Regions from separate parts of the Bradyrhizobium sp. JR4.1 genome, predicted to be linked through region 2. Evidence: riboswitches for the same ligand, from Rfam matches in the RefSeq annotation. Region 2 holds a riboswitch; the other holds the start of a gene.
What was found. Region 2 has a riboswitch for cobalamin ahead of ABIB90_RS20625 (energy-coupling factor ABC transporter permease). Riboswitches for the same ligand answer to the same signal wherever they lie in the genome.
Positions count from the first base shown of each region.

Region 1: linked by a shared signal. The riboswitch ahead of ABIB90_RS35770 (5-methyltetrahydropteroyltriglutamate--homocysteine S-methyltransferase) and the one ahead of ABIB90_RS20625 (energy-coupling factor ABC transporter permease) in region 2 are both predicted to bind cobalamin.

Region 1 is NZ_JBEPRY010000029.1:57,548-67,541, reverse strand. It holds gene ABIB90_RS35805 (ABC transporter substrate-binding protein) at 1-510, shown strand, start outside; gene ABIB90_RS35800 (CaiB/BaiF CoA transferase family protein) at 567-1,832, shown strand; gene ABIB90_RS35795 (citryl-CoA lyase) at 1,888-2,715, shown strand; gene ABIB90_RS35790 (hypothetical protein) at 2,712-2,945, shown strand; gene ABIB90_RS35780 (EAL domain-containing response regulator) at 4,038-5,252, shown strand; gene ABIB90_RS35775 (4Fe-4S binding protein) at 5,849-6,052, shown strand; cobalamin riboswitch at 6,184-6,383, shown strand; partial or broken gene ABIB90_RS35770 (5-methyltetrahydropteroyltriglutamate--homocysteine S-methyltransferase) at 6,486-7,549, shown strand; partial or broken gene ABIB90_RS35765 (cytochrome-c peroxidase) at 8,182-9,235, opposite strand.
Region 2 is NZ_JBEPRY010000010.1:59,316-69,309, reverse strand. It holds gene cobG (precorrin-3B synthase) at 1-121, shown strand, start outside; gene ABIB90_RS20670 (precorrin-8X methylmutase) at 121-750, shown strand; gene ABIB90_RS20665 (precorrin-2 C(20)-methyltransferase) at 753-1,484, shown strand; gene cobJ (precorrin-3B C(17)-methyltransferase) at 1,481-2,215, shown strand; gene ABIB90_RS20655 (cobalt-precorrin-6A reductase) at 2,191-2,937, opposite strand; gene ABIB90_RS20650 (bifunctional cobalt-precorrin-7 (C(5))-methyltransferase/cobalt-precorrin-6B (C(15))-methyltransferase) at 2,936-4,117, shown strand; gene ABIB90_RS20645 (cobalamin biosynthesis protein) at 4,114-4,482, shown strand; gene cobM (precorrin-4 C(11)-methyltransferase) at 4,479-5,261, shown strand; gene ABIB90_RS20635 (cobyrinic acid a,c-diamide synthase CobB) at 5,261-6,571, shown strand; gene cobA (uroporphyrinogen-III C-methyltransferase) at 6,568-7,299, shown strand; cobalamin riboswitch at 7,345-7,564, shown strand; gene ABIB90_RS20625 (energy-coupling factor ABC transporter permease) at 7,602-8,279, shown strand; gene cobF (precorrin-6A synthase (deacetylating)) at 8,326-9,075, shown strand; gene cobT (nicotinate-nucleotide--dimethylbenzimidazole phosphoribosyltransferase) at 9,091-9,994, shown strand, end outside.

The DNA of each region.
Region 1 (9,994 bases), on a different contig from region 2:
GGCGCACCGGGCTTGGTGACGCTTGAGGCCAAGAACATCGACGCGCTCGTCTACTTCGACCCTATCGCAACGCTTCTCGCGCGCAAGAACGGGGCGATACCGCTGTTCGACGCGCGCACGGTCGAAGGCTCAAAACAGGCCTTCGGCGGAATCTATCCGACCGCGTGTCTCTACCTGCAGCAGTCCTTCATCGACAAAAATCCGGAAACGGTTCAGCGCCTGGTTAACGCCTTGCTCAAAACTCACCGCTGGATCAACTCCGTGTCGACGGAGCAGCTCGTCGATGCGATACCCCCTGGTTACAAGACTGACAATCGCGACGTGAATATCCAAATCATGAGCGCGTCGAAAGCGCTGTTCTCGCCAACCGGGCAGATGGACATCGAGGCGGCCAAGGTCCCATTGGCTGTTCTGAGCGACTTCGATCCAAAAATCGCTGCCGCAAAGATCGACCTGAGCAAGACCTTCACCAATCGCTTCGCCGAACAGGCCGCGCAGCAGCTGAAATAGCCGCACACAGACCCGGCCCCTCGCGATCGGATCATTTAAGAGGAAGGCTTCTTCAGATGTCTCTGCCGCTAACCGGCTTCCGCGTCCTCGACCTGTCCAACGTGCTGGCCGGGCCGTTCTGCGGTTACCACCTCGCGCGCCTTGGCGCGGAGGTGATCAAAGTCGAAAATCCGAACGGCGGCGACCTGGCGCGGCGACTCGGAGCCGATCCGCAAAGGTCAGAGCGCCTGCAGGGACTTTCATTCGTCGCCGTGAACGCCGGCAAGCAATCCGTGGCGTTGGACTTGAAGTCAGATTCGGGCCGCGAGGTGTTCTTGCGGCTCGTCAAGGAAGCCGACGTGGTGCTCGAAAGCTTCCGGCCGAAAGTGATGGAACGGCTTGGCCTGGGCGTAGATGTGCTCAGCAGGCAGAATCCGCGTCTTATTTACTGCGCGATCTCCGGTTTCGGGCAGAGCGGGCCGTGGTCCGCCCGTCCGGCCTATGACCAGATCGTCCAGGGTCTCTCCGGAGCCATGAGCGTCACCGGCGATACAGCTTCGGCTCCGCTGCGCACCGGCTTTCCGATCTCGGACACCATCGCGGGACTGACAGCTGCGTTTGCCATCGCCGCGGCTCTGGTCGAACAGCGGCACAGCGGCCGAGGTCGCTTCATCGACGTGTCCCTGCTCGAGGCCACGGTTGCAGCGATGGGATGGGTTGTCTCCAACCACCTGAACGCCGGCGTCGAGCCGCAGCCTATGGGCAACGAGAACTTCACGGCGGCTCCGTCCGGCACGTTCCGCACGGCAACAGGCCCGCTGAATATTTCCGCCAACGAGCAGAAGCAATACGAAGCGCTATGTGACCTGATCGGCCGACCGGACCTGAAGACGGACCCACGCTTCGCAGGGCGCGAGATGCGCAAGGTCAATCGCGCAGCGCTGAACGCGGAGTTGAACAAGGCACTGAGCTGCAAGCCTGCTGATAAATGGGAGTCCCAAATGAATTTGGCTGGTGTTCCCGCAGGCTGCGTGCTGACGGTCTCGCAAGTTTTGCAGCAGCCACAGTTGCTCGATCGCCGGTTCGTCGAGGCGCTGGTGCCGGAAGAGGCTGGTGCGCGGCCGTTACGAATCACGCGGCCAGGCTTCCGGCTGAATGAGGAGTTTCCGGTGCCTTCACCAGCTCCAGCACTCGGCGCCGACACTGAGAAATGGCTGAAGCGGCTCGGCTATTCGCATGCAGATGTTGAGAGGCTGGTGTCGAGCCGCGCGGTCGGCACGCCACATCAGGGCGAGACCGATCTTCCGGCAGCTCGCGTGGCCACGAACGGAACGGCATCATGACGCCCAACGGCTTGTAGCGGTTGGCGATCGGCAGGTTGAATGGATGGAGCCGGAAATGAGCGAACAAGAATTGCGACAGCAAGCCGCCCATTGGTGGCGAACCTCGATCTGCGATATCGTGCCCGGTCGCATCGCCTATCGGGGCTATCCGATCGAACAGTTAATCGGCCGGATTTCCTTTCCCGCCATGATTTGGCTGATGTTGCGCGGCGATCTGCCGACGCCCGCGCAGGAGCATTTGCTACAAGCTGCGCTGGTCGCGTCCATCGACCATGGTCCGCACGCGCCCTCCATCGCGATCGCGCAAATGGCGGTGAGCTGCGGCCTGCCCCTGAACGGTGCAATCGCCTCCGCAATCAATACGCTCGATGACGTACATGGCGGAGCAGGAGAGCAGGCAATCGAACTGTACGAAGATGTGTTGCGACGGCGCGATGGGCTGGAGATCGGCGAGGCCGCTTCCGCCGCGATCGACCATTTCACCGCAAGACGCGGCAAATATCTGCCCGGTTTCGGCCACCGGTTTCATCCGGTCGACCCGCGCGCAGCACCGCTATTGGCGCTGGTGGATGCCGCTGCCGACGAGGGCAGCGTCAGCGGCGATTATGCCAGGGCCGCCCGCGCGATCGAGCGCGCGATGCAGCAGCGCAAGGGCAAACTCATTCCGATGAACATTGATGGCGCCACCGCGGTCATTTACGGCGAGCTGGGCTTTGCGCCTGCGCTGGCGCGCGGGGTCTTCTGCCTGTCGCGTGCGGTTGGAATCCTTGCGCATGCGTGGGAGCAGACCGGGCGCAAGGATCGCAACAAGGGACCGATGCCCAAGCAGTTCGGCTACAAATATGAGGGCCAGCCGCGCCGCACATTGGGAGGCGCGTCATGATGTATCTGGACAAGCCGCCTCAGCTGGTCGAGCCTCGCGAGTTCTCCTCGATGCCGGCGCAATTTCGTCGCCCGGATGTTTCCTGGGACTGGGCTGATGCCAACCGCGGGGGTCATCTAGTGGATGGTTTCATCGAGGGGCCGTCGTTCGACAAGTCCGGAAATCTCTACGTCGTCGATACCCCTTCGGCCGCATTTACCGGATTTCACCAGACGGCGCCTGGTCTCTGATCATCGAATATGACGGCTGGCCGAACGGTTTGAAGATCGCACCGGATGGCCGGCTGCCGGTGGCGGACTACATGAAGGCCTCATGGAACTCGATCCGCAGTGCGGCACGATCCGGCCGTTGCTAGGCCACCGCAATGAGCGCAACCCTCCAACCCGATATCCCCGAAACGGCGCACCCGTTCTAAGCCCGGATAGCTATCCGGAGGCAACGCAACCTCAATCATCTGCCAGCCTCGGCACTTCGCCTCCGAATGTACCGCCTCGAGCAAACGCCGACCGTGGCGAGAGCTTCGGAAGTCGCGACAAATCCATGAATCCTGAAGCACGCCGTAGGCTCCGGCTAACTCTCACGGCCTGTACGGCCGAGATGGTGGCGACCCCTACAATCTGCCCGGTGGCTTGTTGCTCGATGACAAAAATGAACCCCTCTTCGGGATCCTGAATCAGGCACAAGGCCGCCTGCTTCGCGCCTTCAAGGCTGAACTCCGGTCCGGGGCCACCTAGTTCAGAAAGAGCTTTTCGACCACTTCTGCAATCGCGTCCTCAGCTCCTGGCACGCCTTTTGTGCAAAGCCGTGCCCCGTGGGACAGACCTTGCGCTTCATCTCCAACACGAACACCCGTAACGTTAGCCCCTCTTGAGGAAATTCATAGCCAGAAAGATACAGAAACCGCAAATGAGAGCAACTATCAAGCTCGGTAGAGAATGGGACTTCCGCACTCGCTATAAGCAGCAGAGCTGAAGAAAGTGCAAGTTGTCGCCGTAAGAGTGATTGCCGATCGTCACTCACAAGCGAGTCCATCAATTAGATCTCGCACCATGATGATCGCAGCACATAGGGCGCACCGGGTCCGCGCACCCGAAGGTGAGATTCCCGACAACCGCGTGCGTCACTCGTACAAAGTTGCGCGAAGCCGGCCAGGTATCATACGCATGCGCCGACAAAATCGTGTGAACAACACCGCGAAAGATTTTGCACGCTAGTGCACCATCTTAAGCTTACCTCGAAGAATCGAGAGATAATGCCAAGCACAGCTTGTTTGGACCTTCGCTCCTCGTTTAAGGGACCATCACGGAACGGGAGTGGTTGCGATGGGGCATGGGCAGGCCGAACTTGTCGGACGAAAACCTGTAATCTTCGGGCACCGTAAGGTGCGGCCGCGAGCGTGCGTGGCGGGCGGAAAGCGGCATCTGCGCGCCTTTCTTCGGGATGTGCTGGAGGGTATGGGGTTTGTTATCAGCGAATGCGGCACTGCTGACGAGTTGTCGCACGTACTCTGCACGGAGTTCCCTGATCTGATCCTGCTCGGCATTGGCTCGGATCGCATCGAGCCTGGACGATTGCTCGAGATACTCGTACGCGAAGAATTTGCGGGCAAAGTGCTGGCGTTCGGCGCCCGCGAGTCGATCGTCATGACGGCAGTGCAGCAGGTGGGGGGCGAATATGGACTTGCTATGCTGCCGCCGCTGAGGACGCCGTTTGCAGCTGAGACGTTGCGCGATCGGGTCGCCATGCTCTTGCCCAGAGAGCCGGCGCCCCGTCCGGCGGTCCATGTCGGAGAAGCCTTACACGCTGGCTGGCTTGAGCTCTGGTATGAGCCGAAGTTTGACGCGTGTACCCTCAGCCGCCGCGGCGCCGAGGCGCTTGTGCGAATGCGGCACCCGACCTGGGGCGTTGTTCCACCAGCCTATTTCATCCCGGAGCCTCACGATCCGCATTTTAGGGAGTTGTCGCAGTTCGTGATCGACCGCGCCATCAGGGATTGGCACTATCTTCTGGAGCACCAAACTTCGATCGATCTCTCCATCAATCTCCCGGCCGCATTCCTGATTGACCCGCAGGGGGTACGTGATCTCTGTCAGCGCATGCCGTCGCACCCGGATTTCGGCGGCTTGACGATTGAAATCGCGAGCAAGGAGGCCATCCAGAACCTAGATCTCCTGATCGAGGTCGCGCGTGAGGTTCGCTTTCACAACATTGGCCTTGCAATCGACAATGTTGGCACCAATTGGCCGCAGCTCATGGGGGTGGAGAAATTCCCGTTCATGAAGTTGAAAGTAGACCGGAAGTTCATCTCTGGTTGCGGAAATGGGGCCCTGAAGCGAACGGTGTGCCGCCATATCGTTGATCTAGCCAAAGAGTACAGTGTGCGCACTGTCGCCGAAGGTGTGGAGAGCGAGGCCGACCTGATTGCTGTGACCGAACTCGGCTTCGACCTTGCGCAGGGCCATCTGTTCGGAAAGGCCATGCCGCTGAAGCAATTTGCACAATCATCCTTCAGCCCTCCTCCACTTCGTCCAAAATAGTTGCACGACAGGTGGCTAAGCACGGCCAGGCAAAGCGGACCAGCGCTCGTCCGCACTGCTGCGCCTACTGTACCAGGCGTGCTGATAGGCGGTCACTTTGCAAAGCCAGTGTCGCTCCTCCCAGCGCAACTTCATTTCTCTCCGAAGCGCCGACGCGGAGCGTTTTGTAGCACAGACTGTTTTTGGCCAGTCTCAGCCAGTTCCGCGGAGATAACGTTGCAGCCATCAGCGAGGTTTGCAAAAAACCTCCGGTCAGGGCGTGTGACCGAAGGTCTGCCGAGATCCGGCGTAGACGCGTTGGCTCGCGGCTTTTAGTCGCGCCGCCGGTTCGGAATCGTCGAGCCTCGGTTGGTCCCGCGCTGCCGTGACAGACAAACCTGGAAGCGCGCACTGGTTGAGTCGCGACTGGCTCTCGTGCAGGGTCCGAGGGCTCGTATAGCTCGAAATTGAGACGGCCTGTTGCTGTCGCAGATGTAACATGGTCTCAGACCCGGGCAGCACAATTGCGCGAATTGCCCAGCATTGAACGCGTCTGTTTGGCACGGCCCTTGAAGGGGATCGCGAATCGCATCGTTCGCCCAAAGGAGTCGGAAGGTATGGCTTACAAGATCGTCGCTTCGCAATGTACGGTTTGTGGTGCATGTGAGTTCGAGTGTCCCAACGCGGCGATCAGCCTCAAGCGTGACATTTACGTTATCGACGCCAAGAAGTGTACGGAGTGCGAGGGCCATTGCGACACGCCGCAATGCGCGGTCGTCTGTCCGGTGCCTGACACCTGTGTCCCGTCTAAGGCAGCATAGCCAGCCCCGTGTCGAGAAACCTTCATCGCTCGATTTCGCCTCAGATTGTCATAGCCTACCTAGTACGGCTCGCAATGACTTGGGCAACATCGCAGCCAGGCTCGGTAGGTTGGCGCATCGATCCCCGTCCGCATAATGCCGGAAGTCGTGGTCTCCGGATTTCGTTTGATCCGGAGCTAAGAGGGAAGCCGGTGTAATCCCAGCGCTGTCCCCGCAACTGTGAACGGCGAGCCGCTGTCCAACGAAGTCACTGAAGCCATGCGGCTTCGGGAAGGCCGGACAGCAGCGACGACCCGCGAGCCAGGAGACCTGCCTCGACAAGATATCGTCCACGGGCGGGGTGTCCCGGTGGTGCGCCTAGCAGCTGTCGTTCACGCGACATTCGCTGCACGCGTCCGACATGGCCTTTGCCCCCAATCATGGGGTCTAAGTTATGTCTATTCGGTCGCTTCCCGTTGCCACACTGGGGACGTCACGCATCGGCCCACGACGCGAGCTCAAGTTCGCGCTCGAGAGCTACTGGGCGGGAAAGTCCAGCGCAGCCGAGTTCCTCGAGGCGGGAAGTGGACTTCGTGCCGCGAATTGGCACGGCAGAAATCCCGCGGCGCGACCGTCATTCCTTCAAATCACTTCTCGCTCTACGACCATGTGCTCGATACTAGCGTAATGGTCGGTGCCATTCCCGACGTATACGGCTGGACCGACTGTCCTGTGTCGCTCAAGACCATGGCACGTGGCGCTCAGGACGGTGGTCACGCTCAGCATGGGCCTGGCGTAGCCGCGCAGGAGATGACGAAGTGGTTCGATACCAACTACCACTACATGGTGCCGGAATTTCACCAGGATCAAATCTTTAAGTATTCCTCCCGAAAGCCGATCGAGGAGTATGAGGAGGCAAAAAGTCTCGGCTAGCAGACGCGCCCCGTCCTGGTTGGCCCAGTCACTTTCCTGAAGCTCGGCAAAAGCTCAAATCCAGCATTCAATCCGTTGTCGTTGCTTGATCGACTCTTCCCAGTCTATGTCGATGTTCTCCGCGAACTAGCCTCGCGCGGTGCTGAATGGGTTCAGCTCGATGAGCAATCCCTAGTGATGGACCTGGATGAGGCATCTCGGGCGGCTGTCCGCCGGGCCTATGCTCATTTCGCAAAGGCCGTGCCGGCGCTTAAAATCATGCTGGCCACTTATTTCGGGGCTATCGGCGACAATCTTGAAACAACCTTGGCCTTGCCCGTTGCCGGGCTTGATGTGGACCTGGTTCGGGCGCCCGACCAGTTGGACACAATTGTCGCCACAGCTCCTAGAGATCTCGTGGTCTCGCTAGGCGTCGTCGATGGTCGCAACGTGTGGCGCTCCAATCTTCCGCCGCTGCTCCGCCAACTTGCCCCTCTGGTCCAAAACCTGGGTAGGGACCGTGTTCAGGTTGCTCCCTCCTGCTCGCTGCTTCATGTTCCGATCGACATTGAGCTAGAGACCGATCTCGATCCCAATGTGAAGACGTAGCTGGCGTTCTCAGTTCAGAAGATCAAGGAACTTTCGTGCCGATCAGGTGACATATTCCATAGTCATTAACGCTGTACGCGAACCGCAGCCCGACTGTTTCATTTATCCATCGCGTGGATGTGTGCCATCATAACAATCAATTTTACCGCCCTTACGGAATGTCATACGAAAATTGGCGCTTTGGCACGATGCTCGGGAAAGATAATCGAGCGCTGTTGGTGCTTGGGGATGCTGCTGCGCCAAGCAAACGGCGGCTTGAGTTTCAGGGCACGGCACCGAAACCGGTTGCGCGAAGGATCCCAGCTTGAGCAAGGCACTGCCTTGCCAACCGGACAGCGGGCGAGTGGTGGTCAAGTCCTGAGATTTCCCACAGGAGTGGAAGGCAAGAGGCTCCAGATTTCGCGCGGAGCGATCTCCGCTCCTCGTTGTTTGACGGCGAATGCCCTCGCCGTAAATCGATCGCCGGTAGTCCTCCCTACCGACGAAAGCTGGTGCGATTCATAAAGCAGCTCGCTCCGGCGTGACTTTCGCCCGGCCTCCCGAGGAGGCCGGGCGTTTTTTTAGTGCACGAGATCGGTCAGGGTCGTTGCACCGCATCTGGAGCCAACGCATGGGGCCGGTGCGTTAACCTATTTGTCTATAGAAGGCTCTGGTGTGGTGTTCGTACGCGTGGGTGGTATCGGATACTCGATCTTAGGCAGCCGCCGGGTCAGCGAATTTAGAAACGCTACGATATCGTTCTCTTCCTCATCGCTAAGCTTGGCGCCGAGCTGGAATTCACTCATCAGGCAACAGCTTGCTTCAGATTCCAAACCTGACCCGAATGGAAGTAAGGGGCTCGCAAGGCGACGTTCCGCAACGGCGCCGCGCGGAAGACATATTCGTCGGCGGCCGCCTTGGTGACCGCGAACCGGCCCCGTCGGCGTCCGGAAGCACCCTTGGGTCCGGCTTTTTCATCGCGCCGAATGGGAAATAGGCCTGTCCACCGACGTCCATTGTGGCAGGTGGAGCACCCCTTCTCCATAAACAGCGCCAAGCCTGACTTCTCCTGATCGTTGAGAGCATGTGTATTGCCCCCCAGATACTGATCGAATGGGGCCGCAGGCGTAATGAGAGTTGCTTCAAAAGCCTTCGAAGGTGACCCGGTCTCGCTTCGTTCGGGAAAGCGTTTTTGAACAAGTCGACATAGCTTGCCATTGAGTTCAAGGTGTCGAGCACATGATCCGGAGTCGCATTCATTTCGGCACTCGCCTGCACAGGGCCGGTGGCTTGCGCCTTGAGGTCCACGGCGCGTCCGTCCCAGAATTGCGCCGTATTGAACACTGCATTGTAGAGGGTGGGGGCCCGACGTAGGCCGACCTTCCAGCCGTGACCGACGGAGGTCGGACCGGCATCGACTCCGCCGGTGGCGAGATTGTGGCACGTATTGCAGCTGATGATCTCGCTTGCCGATAGCCGCGGATCGAAGAACAGCATCTTGCCAAGCTGAATCTTTTCATGCGTGATTGGATTGTTCTTTACCTCAGGAACGACTGAGGGAATCGGATGGAAGATCTCCTTGGCGGTTCTCATCAGATCATCGTCGGCGTTAGCTCCTGACGACATCAGCAGCCCGATCGCCAAAACAGATGCTTCAGCTAAAGCCGAAGCTCCCGGATCGATTTGTTCATACCCCCGCCTCATCAGTTCTGATTGTTAATCAAGGAAACAGTCGAAAGCGATGCGAGCCCCCGTTCCCTCGACGGGCCGGCGCAGCATGCACCGGATCTTCTGACGCGAGGCTGCATCAAGCTGTGCCTTTCGAGGTGCTCGCTGCCGGCGTTCGTCCACGAAGCTTTCGGCCCATATTTGATTGGCGAGTTCGCTTTGAGCTAGATCACGGCGGTCGTGTTGGTAGATCAGACTAATCTTGCTGGTCGATCTGACAACAACAGGTGTACCGCAAAAGGGTAAGCTGTCCGGTGGCCGCATCGGTGCTCCATCAAGCGATTGGGTGCCCAATACGCTCCCGCAAAGCTGATGTATCCGTCTTACACCGCTGTCGCACTCAGCGCTTACGGTGTTACTGGGCAATAGCAACTGGGATGCCAGTTGCATCTGACATGCAAGCTACTGATTTCGGTGACGAGTCCGGGCGAACAAACAAAGTCGGATGTCCTGGTTTGATGACTACATTCAGTGTCCCAGATGCGACAAGCTCCAGTCCCGGCTGAAACTTTTGTGATGAGATCAAATTGCCAGCTTGCGGGCCGCACGCGGGTTGGCAGGTAATAAGATCTGCGCACGAGACACTGAGCCGAGGCGCCCAGCGCTTGCGTCGCTCACGATTCGCCGAGCCCTGCCGACTAAAGTCTCTCCGACTGATGTCCGGCCGCTCTGGCGCGCCGCCGCCGCAAAATCCCGCTCGTTTGTAACAGACGAGCCCCGAGTCTGAACATGGCC
Region 2 (9,994 bases):
CGCGACCGGCGCCGGCTTCGACCTCGTGCGCGCCGGGTCGACACGCGATGAGCCCATCCTGCGTGGGCTGAACCGCGACGACATTGTCCGAGATCCCTCCATCCTGATGGGAGGGCACTGATGCCGCACTCGTACGAGACCGACGGCGCGGCGATCTACCGGCAATCCTTTGCGACCATCCGGGCTGAAGCCGATCTTGCGCGCTTCACGCCGGACGAGGAGCAGGTGGTGGTGCGGATGATCCATGCCGCCGGCATGGTCGGCCTCGAAGCGCATATCCGCTTCACATCAGGCATGGCGGTCGCGGCGCGCGCGGCCTTGCAGAAGGGCGCACCGATCCTGTGCGACGCGCGCATGGTCTCCGAAGGAATTACGCGCGCGCGGCTTCCCGCGGCCAACGCCGTCATCTGCACGCTGGGCGACGAGACCGTTCCCGCGCTCGCGCAGTCCATGCGCAACACTCGTTCGGCTGCTGCCCTGGAGCTATGGCGCCCACATCTCGACGGCGCGATCGTAGCGATCGGCAACGCGCCGACCGCGCTGTTTCACCTCCTCAACATGCTGGAGGACCGGGACTGCCCGCGGCCTGCGGCGATCATCGGCTGTCCCGTCGGCTTTGTCGGCGCGGCCGAATCCAAGGCTGCGCTGATGGCCGATCCGAAGGTCGCCGCGTTGACGGTCGAGGGCCGCCTCGGCGGTTCCGCGATCACGGTCGCCGCCGTGAACGCGCTGGCGAGCCGGAGCGAATAGCGATGGGACGCATCATCTGCTGCGGTCTCGGCCCCGGCGATCCCGATATGATGAGCGTGCGCGCCGATCGCACGGTGCGCGGCGCCAGGCATGTCGCCTATTTTCGCAAGAAGGGTCGGCCCGGCCAGGCGCGCCGCATCGTCGAGGGCATGTTGGCTACCGACGTCACCGAATATCCCATGGAATATCCTGTTACGACCGAGATCGCCTTCGACACGCCTGAATATGTCCAGCTGCTTGCCGGCTTCTACGACGAATGGTCGGAACGTCTGGCGCGGCTGGCGCGCGCAGTCGACTTGGTCGTGCTCTGCGAGGGCGATCCCTACTTCTACGGCTCTTTCATGCATCTGCACGCGCGCCTGCAGGGCCGCGTCAAGATCGAGGTGATCGCCGGCATTCCCGGCATGGTCGGCTGCTGGAATGGCGTGGGACAGCCGATCGCGCTCGGTGATGACGTGACGACGGTGCTCATGGGCACGCTCGCCGAGGCCGAGCTCGAACGCCGCATGCGCGATTCCGATGCGCTCGTGATCATGAAGACCGGGCGCAATCTCGCAAAGGTGCGCCGTGCGCTCGCGTCCGCCGGACGGCTGGACGACGCGTGGCTGGTCGAGCGCGGCACCATGCCGGGCGAACGCGTGGTGCGGCTCGCGGATATCGATGCTGCCGATTGTCCCTATTTCGCGATCGTGCTCGTGCACGGCAAGGGCCGGCATCCGGACGCCGCCGAATGACGGGCACGCTGACCATCGCGGGACTTGGGCCGGGCAGCGATGCGCTGGTGACGCCCGAAGTCTCCGCCGCGCTTGCCGCCGCGACCGACATTCTGGGCTACGCACCCTATGTCGCGCGTGTGCCGCCGCGACGGGGACTCAAGCTGCATCCCTCCGACAATCGCGAAGAATTACAGCGCGCGAGCGAGGCGTTGCGGCTCGCGGCCGAAGGCGGGCAAGTCGTCATCGTGTCCTCCGGCGACCCCGGTGTCTTCGCGATGGCCTCCGCCGTGTTCGAGGCGCTCGAACAGGCGCCGCAATGGCGGGAGCTGCCGATCCGTGTGCTGCCCGGCATCACCGCGATGCTGGCGGCCGCCGCGCGCGCCGGCGCGCCGCTCGGCCATGATTTCTGTGCGATCAATCTCTCCGACAATCTCAAGCCGTGGGCGGTGATCGAGAAGCGCCTGCGGCTCGCCGCGGAAGCCGATTTTGCCATTGCGATGTATAATCCGCGCTCGGCGAGCCGGCCGGAAGGATTTGGCCGTGCGCTCGCAGTGCTGAACGAGGCCGGCTGTGGCGAGCGCCTCGTGATCTTCGCGCGCGCGATCAGCGCCGCCGATGAAAGGATCGAGACCGTCAGGCTGAACGAAGCGACACCCGAAATGGCCGACATGCGCACGCTGGTGATCGTCGGCAACTCGCAGACACGCCGCGTCGGCCGCTGGGTCTATGCGCCGAGGCAGGTGCGATGACCGAGCCGCTGCATGATCTCGGCCACGCTCTCGACCCGCAATCGTTCCGGCAGTTGCGGTCGCGCGATCATGATCACGGGCAGGCCGAGCACCCGCGCAGCGTCGATCTTGGCGCGCGCGCCGTCGCCGCCCGAATTGCGGGCAACGATCCGGGTGATGCCTCGCGCCCGCATCATCTCCAGCTCGCCCTCAAGCGTGAACAGCCCGCGCGACACGATGACGTCCGCGGCAAAGGGGAGCGGCGCTTCGGGCGGATCGACGAATCTCAGCGTGTAGGCGTGCTGCGGCTTTGTCGCGAAAGGTGCGATGTGCTGGCGGCCGATGGCGAGGAACACATTTGCCGCCGCCTCCGGCAGTGCGGCGACCGCGGCGTTGACATCAAATATTTCGATCCAGTCGTCGCCGGGCGCTTTGGTCCAGGGCGCACGTTCGAGAGCGATCAGCGGCGTGCCAGTTTCCGCGCATGCCGCGACCGCATTGCGGCTCATCTCGGCGGCAAAGGGATGCGTCGCATCGACCACATGCGTGATGTCTTCGCGTCGGATGTAATCGGCAAGACCGCTGACGCCACCAAAACCGCCGATGCGGGTCGGCAGCGGCTGACCGGCGGGCGCACGTGTGCGGCCGCCGTAGGAATACACGGCGTCGATGCCGGCGCGCGCGATCTCCGTCGCGAGCAGGCTCGCGTCGGCCGTTCCGCCCAAAATGAGGGCGCGTGTCATGGCTGATCCCTGGCTGACCATCATCGGTATCGGCGAAGATGGCCTTGCCGGGCTGTCCGAAGCAAGCCGAAAGGCGCTCGATGATGCTGAAACTGTCTTTGGCGGTGAACGGCATCTTGCACTGGCCGGTGTAACCGGGTGCGGCCGTCCATGGCCGGTGCCATTCGATGCAGATGTCGTGCTGAGCTGCCGCGGCCGTCCGACTGCGGTGCTCGCCTCCGGCGATCCGTTCTGGTTTGGCGCCGGCGCGAGCCTTGCCGAGAAGCTCCATGGCGACGAATGGATCGCGCATCCGGCTCCCTCGACATTCTCGCTCGCCGCCGCGCGACTAGGCTGGCGCCTTGAAGCGATTGCCTGTCTTGGTCTCCATGCCGCGCCATTCGAGCGCCTCGTGCCACATCTGGCGCACGGTGCACGCATCATTTGCCTCGTGCGCGACGCGAAGGCGGCCGGCGATCTCGCGAAATGGCTGACGGCGCGCGGATGGGGTGCCTCGGCATTCTGGACGCTCACCGCGCTTGGCGGGCCGCGCGAAAGTATCGACGCGCATCGCGCCGATAGCTTCGCAGACCGTCTTGCCGGAACTCTGGTCGCGGTGGCCGTGGAGGCGAGAGGAGCGCAGGGCCTTCCCCGCAGCTCGGGACTATCGGACGAACTCTTCGTCCATGACGGCCAGATCACTAAGCGTCCGGTCCGTGCGCTTGCGCTCTCGGCGCTGGCGCCGCGTCCCGGTGAACGGCTGTGGGACATTGGTGCTGGCTCCGGCTCGATCTCGGTCGAGTGGGCGCTGAGCGGCGGGACGGCGATCGCCGTCGAGGCGCGCGAGGATCGCGCCGCGAACATTCGCAACAACGCAGCGGCGTTCGGGTTGGCGCATCGGATCACAGTCATCGCGGGAAAGGCGCCTGAAGCCCTTGCTGCGCTGGACGGGCCTGACGCCGTGTTTATCGGCGGCGGGCTCGACATCGCGATGTTCGACGCCGTCTGGTCGCGGCTCGCATCCGGAACGCGATTGGTTGCCCATGCAGTGACGCTGGAGACGGAAGCGCTGCTGGGTGAGCTGCACCAGCGCCACGGCGGCGACTTGATCCGGGTCGAGCTTGCGCATGCCACTCCGCTCGGCCGCTACCGGTCCTGGGAGGCGGTGCGGCCCGTGGTGCAATGGAGTGCGGTCCGATGAAGGTCGCCGGGCTCGGATTCAAAAAGGATGTCACGCTGGCCTCGCTGCATGAGGCGCTTCTGGCGGCCGGCGGTCCCGAGGGCCTCGCAGCATTGGCAACGGTCAGCGACAGGGCCGACGCGGAGGTGTTGAAGCAGCTCGCGCGCGAATGCGGCGTGCCGATCAAGGCGGTCGCCGCCGAAATGCTGGCCGGCATCGACACGCCGACCCAATCAAAACTCGTTGCCGAAAAATTCGGGACGGGATCGGTCGCCGAAGCGGCGGCTCTCGCGGTGGCTGGACCTCGCGCGCGATTGATTGCGACGCGGGTGGTCTCGCAGGATCGCACCGCGACCGCGGCGATCGCGGAGGGAGACGGCGCATGACGGTGCATTTCATCGGGGCAGGGCCGGGCGCCCCTGACTTGCTGACATTGCGCGGCCGCGACCTGATCGCCGTCTGTCCGGTTTGCCTCTATGCCGGCTCGCTGGTGCCCGAAGGCGTGCTGGCGCATTGCCCGCCCGGTGCGCGGATCGTCAACACCGCGCCGCTGTCGCTCGAGGAGATCGTCGCGGAGATCGCCGCCGCACATGCTGATGGCAAGGACGTTGCGCGGCTGCATTCCGGTGATCTCTCGATCTGGTCGGCGATGGGTGAGCAGCTTCGCCGCCTGCGCACGCTCGACATTCCCTACACGGTGACGCCTGGTGTTCCCTCCTTCTCGGCCGCCGCGGCTGCGCTGGAGGCCGAGCTGACGCTGCCCGGCCTTGCCCAGACGGTGATTTTGACGCGCACGCCGGGCCGCGCCAGCGCGATGCCGGAAGGCGAGAACCTCGCCGCCTTCGCCGCCACCGGCGCGGTGCTCGCCATCCATCTGTCGATCCATCTGCTCGACAAGGTCGTCGCCGAGCTGACGCCGCATTACGGCGCGGATTGCCCGGTCGCGATTGTCTGGCGTGCGAGCTGGCCCGACCAGCGCATCGTCCGCGCCACGCTCGCAACACTCGACGCTGCTGTCGGCAGCGAGATGGAGCGCACCGCATTGATCCTGGTGGGCAAGACGCTGGGCTCGGCGGATTTCTCCGAGAGCCGTCTCTATGCCGCCGATTACGACCGCCGCTACCGGCCGGTCGGCGCCGAGCCGCGCTTTCCGGAGGTGTCGTGATGGCAGCAGGGCTCGTCATCTCCGCCCCGGCCTCCGGCGTCGGCAAGACGACGCTGACGCTGGCGCTCGCCCGCGCCTGGCGCAACAGCGGATTGCGGGTGCAGTGCTTCAAGAGCGGCCCCGATTACATCGATCCCGCGTTTCATGCAGCCGCTACGGGACGCGCCTCGGTCAACGTCGACAGCTGGGCGATGGATCGCGGGACAATCTCGCATCTCGTCAGCCGCGGCATTGACGCCGATGTCGTGCTGGCCGAAGGCTCGATGGGTCTGTTCGACGGCGTCGCCGCGCGCGGCGTCTGCGGCACCGGAGCGACCGCCGACATTGCAGAGATGCTGGACTGGCCGGTGCTGCTGGTGATCGATCCCTCGGGACAGGCACAGACGGCGGCGGCGATCGCCGCAGGCCTTCGCGATTACCGCGCGGGTGTTCGCCTCGCAGGCGTCGTGCTCAATCGCGTTGCGAGTCCACGCCACGAAGCCCTCGTGCGCCGTGCGCTGCTGGATGTCGGCATCGCCGTGTTCGGTGCGCTGCCGCGACACGCCGAGATCAGCCTGCCGAAGCGACATCTCGGGCTGGTGCAGGCCGAGGAGCAGGCGGAAATCGGCAAGCTGATCGACGAGGCTGCGCGCTTTGTCGCCGAGCATGTCGATCTCGACGCAGTGCTGCGTTCGGCCGCCACCTGGTCCCCGCAACCTGCCGCGAGCGGCGTCAACGTGACGCCGCCCGGTCAGCGCATTGCGTTGGCCCGTGACGCCGCGTTCTCCTTCGTCTATCCGCATATGCTGGAAGCGTGGCGCGCGGCGGGTGCGGAGATATCGACATTCTCGCCGCTGGCTGATGAGGACCCTGATCCGGGCGCCGATGTGTGCTGGCTGCCGGGCGGCTATCCCGAGCTGCACGCCGGCAAGATCGCGGCCAATGCGCGCTTCCGCAGCGGATTGCGCGCATTCGCCGAAACGCGCCCGGTGCACGGGGAGTGCGGAGGCTATATGGTGCTGGGCACCGCTTTGACCGACGCCGACGGCATCAGCCACGAGATGACGGGCCTGCTCGGCCTGGAAACAAGCTTTGCCAAGCGCCGCATGCATCTGGGCTATCGCCTCGCCGAGCTCACAGCGCCGATGCCGGGGCATCGGGCGGGTGCACGCCTGCGTGGCCATGAATTCCACTATTCGACGATCCTCGCGCAGCCCGACACGCCGCTGGCGGTCGTGCACGACGCGACAGGCGCCGTCATCGCCGAGACCGGCTCGCGCCGGGGACAAGCCACCGGCGCGTTCTTCCATCTGATCGCGGAGGACCGGTGAGCGGTTTTGTCTCCTTCGTCTCCGCCGGCCCCGGCGATCCCGAGCTCCTCACGCTCAAGGGAGCCGCGCGCCTGCGCGAGGCCGACGTCGTGCTCTATGACGATCTTGCTTCGGGCGCGATCCTCGATCTGGCCCGGCCCGGCGCCAATCTCGTCGCGGTGGGGAAGCGGGCGGGACGGCCCTCGACCAAGCAGCACCATGTCAACCGCTTGCTGGTCGACTATGCCGTAACGGGCGCGCGCGTGGTGCGGTTGAAGTCGGGCGATGCTGGCATCTTTGGCCGGCTCGAGGAGGAGCTCGAGACGCTGCGCGAAGCGGGCATCGGCTTCGAGATCATTCCCGGCGTCACCTCGGCCTGTGTCGCCGCCGCGCAAGCCGGCATTCCGCTGACCCGGCGTCACACCTCCCGCCGCGTGCAGTTCGTGACCGGGGCGGACGTCACCGGCGAGCTGCCGCCAGATCTCAATTGGGTGGCGCTGGCCGATCCGGAGGCGACGACCGTGGTCTATATGGGCCGGCGGACGTTCCCGGCGCTTGTCGTCAAATTGATCGAGCACGGCCTCTCCCCAACCACTCCGGCGGTGTTTGCCGAATCGCTCGGCCGTCCCGATGAGCGGTTGGTCCGCACCACCATTTCGGAACTTGCCGAGCAACTTGCGCGGGGCGGGGCGGCCTCGACGGCGGCCGTGATCCTGTTCGGCGCGCTGGCGGGGGATTATCCGTCATGACCGCCTCGTCCGCCCTTCGCCCCTTGACGCCCGGCCGGCGAAAGGGGCACACAGGAGAGGCATGGTGCTCGACGCGGCGCAAAGCGCCGGAGCATAATCGGGAATGGGGATGGGCGGACCCAGTTGCGGCGCTCAAAACCCCAGCCGCCCCCGCGACTGTAAGCGGTGAGGGACTTCGATCAGCCACTGGGCCGCAAGGCCCGGGAAGGCCGGAGACTCCCAGTGAACCGCGAGCCAGGAGACCGGCCGTGCACGTTTTGAGGCCAAGGCCGTCGGGTGTGACGGCAAGAAGGATCTGAGCCATGCATATCGAACCCGGACTAGTCTCGGACGCCAAGCTCGTGCTGAGTTACGCAACCGGCATCGCCGTCGGCGGTGTTGCCTTGAAGCTCGCGGTCGAGACCGTGCGCGAGCAGGGCATCACGTCGTTCGCGGCGCGGACGCTCGCCACCACGGGACTCGTGTTTATCTTCTTCGAGATCCTGCCGCACTTCCCCGTCGGCGTCTCCGAGGTGCACTTCATCCTCGGCTCGACCTTGTTCCTGCTGTTTGGCGCTGCGCCTGCGGCCTTCGGCCTCGCGTTCGGCCTGCTGTTCCAGGGCATCTTCTTCGAGCCGCCCGACCTGCCGCAATATGGCATGAACGTCACCACGCTGCTGGTGCCGCTGTTCGGGATCCAGGCGATCGCCACGCGGATCATTGCGCGCAACACGGCCTATGTCGATCTGAAGTATCGCCAGGCGCTGGCGCTTTCGACGACCTATCAGGCGGGCGTCATCGCCTGGGTGGCGTTCTGGGCGGTCTATGGCGCCGGTTTTGGCGCGACCAACCTCGTCAACATCGCGACCTTCGCGGCGTCCTATGCGCTGGTCATCGTGATCGAGCCGCTCGCCGATCTCGGCGTGCTGGCGCTGGCGAAGTCGTTGCGCGGCGTCACCGCGCCCGGCCTCGTCACCCCGCGTTTGCACAACGCGGCTTAAGTGACAAGCGAACGGGCGGCCGTCATGGCCGCCCTTCGCAGGCACGATGCTCACGCTCTCCCTGATAGGCATCGGTTGCGGCGATCCCGAGCAGCTCACGCGCGCCGCGATTACTGCCATCAACGCGGCTGATCTCGTCCTGATCCCGCGCAAGGGGACGGCCAAGTCCGATCTCGCCGATCTCAGGCGGACGATCTGCGCCGATGTGCTCGCCAGCGACACGACGCGCATTGCCGAGTTCGATCTGCCCGTCCGCGACGCCGCTGAAGCGGACTATCGCAAGGGCGTGGACGATTGGCACGATGCCGTGGCCGCTGCCTGGTCGCAGACGATCGCAGATCATCTCGAAGGCGAGGGCAATGTCGCAATATTGATCTGGGGCGATCCCTCGCTTTATGATTCCTCGCTGCGCATCGCGCGGCGGCTCGATCCCTTGCCTGACATCAGGGTCGTTCCCGGCATCACCTCGATCCAGGCGCTGTGCGCGGCGCATGCGCTGCCGCTCAACGATATCGGCGAGCCATTTCTGGTCACGACCGGCCGTCGCTTGCGCGATGGCGGCTGGCCGCAAGGTGTCGATACAGTGGTGGTGATGCTCGACGGCGGCACGGCGTTCCAGTCGCTTGATCCGGAAGGCCTGCACATCTGGTGGGGCGCCTATCTCGGCATGGCCGATCAGATCGTCATGTCCGGCGCGCTGGCCGAGATCGGCCCGCGTATCGTCGCGGTGCGGCAAGAGGCGCGCGAACGGCACGGCTGGATCATGGACAGTTACATCCTCAAGCGCAGGCCGTGAGGCAAGCGAGGCAGCATGCTCCCCGAATGGATCACCCAACAATGCCCTGATATTTCGGCAGTCCATCGCGACGCGGCGGTGGCGCGACAGGCGCAACTGACGAAACCGACCGGCGCGCTCGGCCGGCTCGAGCAGCTCGCGATTGAGCTTGCGGGCCTGCAAGCAACCGAGCAACCGCGCGCGGCCCGGGTTCCGATCATCATCTTCGCCGGCGATCACGGCATCGTCGCGCAGGGCGTCTCGGCCTATCCGCAAGAAGTGACCATCGCGATGCTGGCGAATTTCGCCTCCGGCGGTGCCGCGATCTCGGTGCTGGCGCGTGAGCTGGGCTCCAGCCTGGAGGTCGTCGACGCCGGCACGCTGGCGCAGGAGGAGATGGCTGGAATCGTGACCGACAAGCCGCGCAGCGGCACGCGCGATTTCAGCGTCGAAGCTGCGCTCACCTCCACAGAGCTGGCATTCGCCTTCGAATCCGGCCGACGTGCGGTGACGCGCGCGCAGGCCGGGCAGCCCGATCTTCTGATCTTCGGCGAGATGGGCATCGGCAACACCACGACATCGGCGGCGATCGCGGCCGCCTTGCTCGGCGTGAGCGCGGAAGAGATCGCGGGCAGCGGCACCGGCATCGACGCGGCCGGCCGTGTGCACAAGGCGCGGGTGATCGACGCCGCGATCGCACGTCATGGCATTACGGGCGCGTCGCCCGAAAAGATCCTGTGCGCCGTCGGCGGCCTCGAGATTGCGGCCATCTGCGGTGCCATTATCGCGGCTGCACAGGGCCGCATCCCCGTGTTGATCGACGGCTTCATCGTATCGGTCGCGGCACTTGCTGCGGCGCGGTTGAATCCCTCGTGCCAGCCGTTCCTGCTGGCATCGCATCAGTCCGCCGAGCAGGGGCATCGGCTGGTGCTTCGCGCGC